DNA from 2 places in the Streptomyces sp. NPDC059224 genome. Region 2 is predicted to be linked to the other one. Evidence: riboswitches for the same ligand, from Rfam matches in the RefSeq annotation. Region 2 holds a riboswitch; the other holds the start of a gene.
The links. Region 2 has a riboswitch for cobalamin ahead of ACFXI4_RS17385 (ribonucleoside-diphosphate reductase subunit alpha). Riboswitches for the same ligand answer to the same signal wherever they lie in the genome.
Positions count from the first base shown of each region.

Region 1: linked by a shared signal. The riboswitch ahead of ACFXI4_RS22360 (5-methyltetrahydropteroyltriglutamate--homocysteine S-methyltransferase) and the one ahead of ACFXI4_RS17385 (ribonucleoside-diphosphate reductase subunit alpha) in region 2 are both predicted to bind cobalamin.

Region 1 is NZ_JBHZAN010000019.1:155,653-159,926, forward strand. It holds gene ACFXI4_RS22355 (endonuclease/exonuclease/phosphatase family protein) at 1-2,008, shown strand, start outside; partial or broken gene ACFXI4_RS22360 (5-methyltetrahydropteroyltriglutamate--homocysteine S-methyltransferase) at 2,061-2,459, opposite strand; cobalamin riboswitch at 2,441-2,568, opposite strand; gene ACFXI4_RS22365 (flavin reductase family protein) at 2,729-3,244, opposite strand; partial or broken gene ACFXI4_RS22370 (alpha/beta hydrolase) at 3,303-3,398, opposite strand; partial or broken gene ACFXI4_RS22375 (cupin) at 3,400-3,645, shown strand; gene ACFXI4_RS22380 (hypothetical protein) at 3,648-4,274, opposite strand, start outside.
Region 2 is NZ_JBHZAN010000014.1:171,214-175,487, forward strand. It holds gene ACFXI4_RS17380 (ribonucleotide-diphosphate reductase subunit beta) at 1-135, opposite strand, end outside; gene ACFXI4_RS17385 (ribonucleoside-diphosphate reductase subunit alpha) at 135-2,501, opposite strand; cobalamin riboswitch at 2,627-2,759, opposite strand; gene ACFXI4_RS17390 (GNAT family N-acetyltransferase) at 2,776-3,312, opposite strand; gene mctP (monocarboxylate uptake permease MctP) at 3,422-4,274, opposite strand, start outside.

The DNA.
Region 1 (4,274 bases), on a different contig from region 2:
CGCCGACTGCACCGGCAACACCGACGTCGTGGACCTCCTCGGCTACGGCACCGCCGTCGTCCGCGAGGGCGGCGACGCCCCGGCGACGAGCAACACCACCTCCGTCTCCCGGGCCGCCTCGCTCGCCGACACCGACGACAACGCCGCGGACTTCACGGCCGGTACGCCCACTCCGGCCAACAGCGCGGGCGACACCGCGAGCGGCGGCACCGGCGGCGGCCCCGGCGGCCCGACCGAGCCCGGCGCCTTCCGCATCCACGACATCCAGGGCAGCACCCGCCTCTCGCCCCTGAAGGGCCAGAACGTGGTGGGCGTCCCCGGCATCGTCACCGCCGTGCGCACCACCGGCAGCAAGGGCTACTGGATCCAGGACCCCACCCCGGACGCCGACCCCGCCACCAGCGAGGGACTGTTCGTGTACACCGGCTCGGCCGCGCCCACCGTCTCGGTCGGCGACTCGGTCCTGGTCAGCGGCAAGGTCTCGGAGTACTACCCGGCCTCCGCCGCCCAGTCGGTCACCGAGCTGGGCAGCCCGGTCTCCACCACCCTGTCCACCGGCAACGCCCTCCCGGACGCGGTCGCGCTCAACGCCTCCACCGTCCCGGGCGAGTACACCCCCACGGCCGACGGTGGCAGCATCGAGGGCCTCACCCTCCGGCCGGCCGTGTACTCCCAGGACTTCTACGAGTCCCTCGAGGGCATGCGCGCCTCGGTCTCCGACGCCCGCGTGGTCGGCGCGACGAACACCTACGGCGAGATGTTCGTGACGGCCAAGCCGCACGAGAACCCCACCCGGCGCGGGGGCACCCTCTACGGCGGCTACGACCAGCAGAACACCGGCCGCATCGAGATCGTCTCGGCCGACGGAACGACCCCCGTACTGAACGTCGGTGACGAGCTGTCCGGCACCACCACCGGCCCGGTCGACTACTCCGACTTCGGCGGCTACCTGCTCGCCCCCTCCGCGGCCACCACCGGCACGGCCGTCGACAACGGCCTCGAGCAGGAGGTGACGCGCAAGCAGTCCCGCGACGAACTGGCGCTCGCCACCTACAACGTCGAGAACCTCGACCCGACCGACGGCGACGACAAGTTCGCCCGGCTCGCCAGGGGTGTGGTCAAGAACCTCTCCTCGCCCGACATCGTCACCCTGGAGGAGATCCAGGACGACAACGGCGCCACCGACGACGGCACCGTCTCCGCCGAGGCGACCCTGAAGAAGTTCACCGCGGCGATCGTCGCGGCCGGCGGCCCCACGTACTCCTGGCGCTATGTCGACCCGGTCGACGACAAGGACGGCGGCGAGCCCGGCGGCAACATCCGCCAGGTGTTCCTCTTCAACCCCAAGCGGGTCTCCTTCGTGGACCGCGCCGCCTCGGGCGACGCCTCCACCACGCCCGTCTCGGTGGTCAAGGACCGCAAGGGCCAGGCCCACCTGTCCGCCTCCCCGGGCCGGATCGACCCGGCGAGCGCCGCCTGGACGGACAGCCGCAAGCCGCTCGTCGGCGAGTTCGTGTTCCAGGGCAAGACGGTCTTCGTCATCGCCAACCACTTCATCTCCAAGGGCGGCGACGACCCGGTCCACGGCCGCTACCAGGAGCCGACCCGCTCCTCGGAGACACAGCGGGGGCTCCAGGCCGAGGTGGAGAACGCCTTCGTCCAGTCGCTGCTCGCCGCCGACCCCCGGGCCCGGATCGTGGCCGCCGGTGACCTGAACGACTTCGAGTTCTCCGACGCCGTCAAGACCCTCACCGGGAACGGCAACGACCTCACCGACCTGATCAACACCCTCCCGGTGTCCCAGCGTTACAGCTACGTCTACGACGGCAACAGCCAGACCCTGGACCACATCCTGACCAGCCCCTCCCTCACCCACTACGACTACGACGTCGTCCACATCAACGCCGAGTTCGCCGACCAGGCGAGCGACCACGACCCCCAGGTCGTCCGGATCGACGTGAAGAACTGCGGCAGGAAGCCGCACCAGCCGAAGCCGCACGGGAAGTGACCACGCCGGGCCGGTGCACCGGGAGTGCCCCGGCCCGGCGGGGCCGGTGCCGTCAGGAGGCCGGCAGTTCCTCGCGTACCGTGCGGGCCGCGCTGACCAGGTACTCCAGGGAGGCACGGGTCTCGGGCCAGGCACGGGTCTTCAGGCCGCAGTCGGGGTTGACCCACATCCGTTCGGCGGGGATCGCCTTCAGGCCGGTACGGAGCAGGACGGTACGGAGCAGGTCGGCGGCCTCCGCGGCGCTCGGGACACGCGGCGAGTGGATGTCGTACGCGCCGGGTCCCGCCTCGCGCGGGTAACCGTGCGCGGCGAGCTCGCGGGCGGCCTGCATGTGCGAGCGGGCCGCCTCCAGGCTGATGACGTCGGCGTCGAGGTCGTCGATGGCCTGGACGATGTCGCCGAACTCGGCGTAGCACATGTGGGTGTGGATCTGGGTCTGCGGGCGTACCCCCACCGGCCGTCGCTTCCCAGCTCCGTACGTCGGACCCAGTGCGTATGACGGCGTTCGTTCCCACTCACCGCTGCGGGGCAGTCCCGGATTCCCGCCGGGTTCCCTCTTACGACGCATCCCGCCTGGCGGACGGGGCGAACCAGCTGCGCCGCCCAGCCTACGGGGTACCGCCGCGGAGAGCGGCGATATGTCCGTCATCCGGATGGTGTGAGCCGGGCCACCTGCTCCCCGGCCCGCACCGTACCCCGGCCGTTCCCGGCCGCCCCGGGTCACACCAGTGGGTGCGCCGACGCGAAGGAACCGTTGTGGTGGACGAGGGCCGGGGCGGCGTCGGCCACCGCGCCCGAGTCGATCTCGCCGACGACCAGCAGGTGGTCACCGATGGTCTGACGGAGCGTGACGCGGGCCGACAGCCAGCCGGTGACGTCGTCGAGGACCGGCAGACCGTCCGGCTGCGCTTGCCAGCGCACCCCTGCGAACCGGTCGATCCCGCTGCGCGCGAACCGTGCCGCCAGGCCGGCGTTCGCGGTGCCGAGGACATGGACGGCGAAGCGGTCCGCGAGACGCGCCGCGGGGGTGCTGGACGCTTCGAGACCGATGCAGAACGACACCAGGGCAGGCCGCAGGGAGACGGAGGTGAAGGAGGTGGCGGTGAAGCCGACGGGGCCCGGGAAGGTGATCACCGTGACTCCGGCGGCATGCCGGCGCAGGGTGTCGCGGAGGACGTCCGCGCCGTCGGGGACGGTGGCCGACGGCGACGGACTCCGGCGGATCGGGGCGGTCATGCCCTTTCCTTTCGGCAGTCGGGGGAGAGGCGAGGCCGGGGGCCCGCGGTGGCGGCCGTCACCAGGCGCTCGACTCCACCGTGATCGCGGGCACCAGCCCGGTCCGCAGTGCCTCCAGGAAGGTCACGACCTCGGCTGCGACCGAGCGGTGCTGGCACGGCGAGTCCGGGACCGCGATCTATGTGGTCGGCGGACACCCGGAGTTCGTCTTCCTGGACGACTCGGGCCCGGAGCCGCAGGAGGTACGGCTGCGCACCTCGCCCGGCGACTACGTCTTCGACCCGCCGTTCGTGCCGCACCGGGAGGAGAACCCCGACTCCGACGACGAGGCGGTGGTCGTCATCGCGCGCAGCACCCAGGAGGCGATCGTGGTCAACCTGCCCGGTCCGTACGCGCTCTAGGGTCAGCCGCGCGGACCGGCCTCCAGGAAGTGGTGGAGCGAGGCGGTCATGCCGGTGACGAAGACGTCGCGCGTCCGGTCGTCGACCAGGTCGAGGGAGAGATAGGGGTTGAGGTCCTCCAGCTCGACGAGGAGAAGGTCGCCCTGCCGGGTCCGGCAGGCGTCCACCCGCTGGATGCCGTGGCCGAGCGTGTTCCAGTCGATGAAACGCCGGGCGAAGACGAGGTCGGCCGCGGAGGGTTCGTACGGTTCGAGGACCCAGCGGCGGCCGGGGTCGGGTGCGTACAGCGCATACTGGAAGGCGTCGTCGACGTAGTAGAAGGACACCTCGTAGCGGAAGTCGACGCGCGGCTGGACCAGGATGTCGCCGTAGGCGAGGTCCGCGAGCCCGTCCCGGTCCACGAAGGTCAGGCTTATGGAGTCCGCACCCGTCCTGGGCTTGACCGCGTACTGGTCGCTCTCGGGCAGCCGGTCCAGACGGTCCGCCCTGTCGACGGTCGGGATGACCGGGTGCCCGGCCTCGGTCAGGTCCAGCAGGTAGCCCTTGCCGGCCATGTCGGCCCGGCCGTGCAACGGGTTGTAGACCCGGGTGCCGCACGCCGTGGCCCGGTCGCGGAAGGCGTCGTACTC
Region 2 (4,274 bases):
GTGGAGGTCGACCTCCTCGACGGTCCAGGTGTTCTTGATGGCGTCCCGGTAGCGCTCGTAGAAGTCCGGGTAGCGCATGGGGCGCAGAGTCAGCTCGAAGCCCGGGTCGAGCAGGTTCTTGTTCGGGGTGGTCATTACTGGCAGGCCTCGCAGGACTCGGGGTTTTCCAGGGAGCAGGCGACCGCGTCTTCGGGAGCCGTCTGCTGGGCGGGAACGGTGGGCTGGGCCTGCGCGGCGCGGGCGATCCGGGTCGCCGGGCGCGAGCGCAGGTAGTACGTCGTCTTCAGGCCCGACTTCCAGGCGTACGCGTACATCGAGGAGAGCTTGCCGATGGTCGGCGTCTCCAGGAACAGGTTCAGGGACTGGGCCTGGTCCAGGTACGGGGTCCGGGCCGCGGCCATGTCGATCAGACCGCGCTGCGGGATCTCCCACGCCGTGCGGTACAGCGCCCGGACGTCCGCAGGGATCCACGCGAAGTCCTGCACCGAGCCGTTGGCCTCGCGCAGCGCCTCACGGGTGCGGGCGTCCCAGACGCCGAGGTCCTTGAGTTCCCGCACCAGGTAGGAGTTGACCTGGAGGAACTCACCGGACAGCGTCTCGCGCTTGAACAGGTTGGAGACCTGCGGCTCGATGCACTCGTACACGCCCGCGATGGACGCGATGGTGGCCGTGGGGGCGATGGCGAGCAGCAGGCTGTTGCGCAGGCCGGTCGTGGCGATCCGCGCGCGCAGCGCCGCCCAGCGCTCCGGCCAGGTGAACTCGACGCCGTAGTGGTCGGGGTGCAGCACGCCCTGTGCGGTACGGGTCTTCTCCCAGGCCGGCAGCGGGCCGCCGCGCTCGGCTAGGTCGGCGGAGGCCTCGTAGGCGACGAGCATGATCCGCTCGGCGATCCGGGTGGAGAGCGCCTTGGCCTCGGCGGAGTCGAAGGGCAGCCGCAGCTGGAAGAAGACGTCCTGGAGCCCCATCGCGCCGAGGCCCACGGGACGCCACCTGGCGTTGGATCGGCCCGCCTGCTCGGTCGGGTAGAAGTTGATGTCGACGACCCGGTCGAGGAAGGTGACGGCGGTGCGGACGGTCTCGTCCAGCCGCTCCCAGTCGATGTCACCGGTCGCCGTGTCCACGAAGGCGCCGAGGTTCACGGAGCCCAGGTTGCACACCGCCGTCTCGCCGTCGTCCGTGACCTCCAGGATCTCCGTGCAGAGGTTGGAGGAGTGAACGACATGGCCGGGGGTGGCCGTCTGGTTCGCGGTCCGGTTGGCCGCGTCCTTGAAGGTCATCCAGCCGTTGCCGGTCTGCGCGAGAGCGCGCATCATCCGGCCGTACAGATCACGGGCCGGGACGGTCTTGCGGGCCAGACCCTTCTCCTCCGCCGCGCGGTACGCCGCGTCGAACTCGTCGCCCCACAGGTCCACCAGGTCCGGCACGTCGGCGGGGGAGAACAGGGACCACTGCCCGTCGGCGTTGACCCGGCGCATGAACTCGTCCGGGATCCAGTGCGCGAGGTTCAGGTTGTGCGTACGCCGGGCGTCCTCACCGGTGTTGTCGCGCAGCTCCAGGAACTCCTCGATGTCGGAGTGCCAGGTCTCCAGGTAGACCGCGGCCGCCCCCTTGCGCCGGCCGCCCTGGTTCACCGCGGCGACCGAGGCGTCGAGCGTCTTGAGGAACGGCACGATGCCGTTGGAGTGCCCGTTGGTGCCGCGGATCAGCGAACCGCGGGAGCGGATCCGGCTGTACGACAGGCCGATGCCGCCGGCGTGCTTCGAGAGCCGGGCCACCTGGTGGTAGCGGTCGTAGATGGAGTCCAGCTCGTCCTTCGGGGAGTCGAGGAGGTAGCAGGACGACATCTGGGGGTGCCGGGTGCCGGAGTTGAAGAGGGTGGGCGAGGAGGGGAGGTAGTCGAGGCGGCTCATGAGCCCGTAGAGCGCGGTGACTTCGTCGAGGGCACGGACCGTGTCGTCCTCGGCGAGACCGGCCGCCACCCGGAGCAGGAAGTACTGGGGGGTCTCGACGACCTTGCGGGTGATCGGGTGCCGGAGCAGGTAACGGCTGTACAGGGTGCGCAGGCCGAAGTAGCCGAAGCGGTCGTCGGCGGCCGGGTCGACCAGTGCGTCCAGGCGGGCCGCGTGCAGGCGCGCGAACTCCGCGGTGCGGTCCGCGATGAGGCCCTCGCGGTGGCCGACGGCGACGGACTCGGTGAAGGACGTCACGCCCTGCGAGGCGGCCTCGGCACGGATCGAGATCGTCAGCAGCCGGGCGGCGAGCCGGGAGTAGGCGGGGTCCTCGGAGATGAGACCGGCGGCCGCCTCGGTGGCCAGCTCGCGCAGCTCGGCCTCGTCGGCCCGCGAGGACCGGCCGCGCAGCGCGGCGGCGGCGACCCGGCCGGGGTCGGCGTCGGGGAGATCGGCGGTCAACCCGGTCAGGGTCCGCAGCAACGCGGTGCCGGGACCGTCCTCGTCCACAGAGATGGTCGCTGAAGCCGGTTCGGCTGGCGCGATGGTCACGTGGGGCTCTCCCTCGCTCGGCTCAGGGCCTGGCGGAGGGCAGGAGGCAGCACACGGGCGCACGCACGCGTGTCGCGTCCCCGGTCCACTCCACGAGACCCGGACGTCAGAACACCCGGGCCGGACGGCCGGGCGTTGCTGTCGGCAGGTCCTCGGACTGACGCTCGCGCACAGATGTGCGCAAGTACACCGTTGCGGGACAGTTCCGGATTCGCACCGGATTCCCCTGCGGCGACAGCGAGCATGAGCATACATCTAGTGCCGTGCTGTCGCGTCACCCCCACATGTTGTGTCGCGAACCGTCTCGCAGCGTCAACTCATAGGTGAGGAGAGTGATGTCGTCCAGCTGTGGCAAGGGGTTCCAGTCCCGCTCGGGTGTGCGGACGAAGCCGAGACGTTCGTAGATCCGGTGGGCGGATTCCATGGTGCGCTGCGTCGACAGGACGACCTTCTCGCAGCCTTCGAGGGCGCGTGCGCGGTCGACGCAGGCGCGGACGAGCGCCGCGCCGGCACCCCGGCCGCGGGCGGCGCTGTCGACGGCGAGCATGCGGATCTCGGCCTCGCCCTCGGCGGCGATGTCGGACATCGGGCCGGGGCCGGGGACGAAAGTCACGCCACCCAGGAGGACGTCGTCGCTCACGGCGACGAGAACGGTGGCCGCGGCGGCCCGTTTCGCCACGTTCCTCAGTTCGGTGAGGTAGGAGTCGCTCTCACCGAAGTCGAGGAGGCCGTCCTGGAGGTAGGCCTGGGCCGTCAGTTCGCCGAGGGTGCCGTATTCCGCGGGGTTCGCTTTCCTGATCCGGATCGTCATGCGGGTGAGTGTGTACGACAGCGGGCCGCCGTCGTGATTTCTTTTCGGCGGCCCGCTGCGGGTCGTCAGGGGTTGCCCGCGCGGTTCCTCGCGCCCCTGACGGGGTGCTTCAGCGGGCGCCTTCCGCGACGGCCGGGGGGAGTTCCGTTTCCACGCCCGGGTCGCCGGCGTCGGCCGTGTAGTCCTCCGTCTTCGTCTCGTCGATGCCCTCGGGGGCCTTCAGGGCCTTCAGGACGAACGTCAGGACCACGGTCACCACCACGTTCATCACGAACGCCGTGAGGCCGATGTAGCCGATCTCCCCGATGCCGGGGATCTCCTTGGCCGAGCCGCCGAAGTGCTTCTGGGTGGGGGAGGCCACGCCGTACGCCGCGGCCGTGCCGTAGACCATGCCCACCGCCCAGCCCGCCAGCAGGGCCCAGCGGTGGAACCAGCGGGTGAACAGGCCGCCGACCAGGGCCGGGAAGGTCTGCAGGATCCAGATGCCGCCGAGGAGCTGGAAGTTGATGGCGACCGTCTTGTCCATGGTGAGGACGAAGACCAGCGCGCCGACCTTCACCAGCAGCGACACGAGCTTGGAGACCTGGGCCTCCTGCTTCGGGGTGGCGTCCGGCTTGATGAAGTCCCGGTAGATGTTGCGGGTGAAGAGGTTGGCGGCCGCGATGGACATGATGGCGGCCGGGACCAGGGCGCCGATGCCGATCGCCGCGAAGGCCACGCCCGCGAACCAGTCCGGGAACATGTTCTCGAACAGCTGCGGGATCGCCAGCTGGCCGTTGGTGACCTTGACGCCGGCCGCGATGGCCATGAAGCCGAGCAGCGCGAGCAGGCCCAGCATCAGGGAGTACAGCGGCAGGATCGTGGTGTTGCGGCGGATCACGTCACGGCTCTTGGAGGAGAGCGTCGCGGTGATCGAGTGCGGGTACATGAACAGCGCGAGCGCGGAGCCCAGCGCCAGGGTG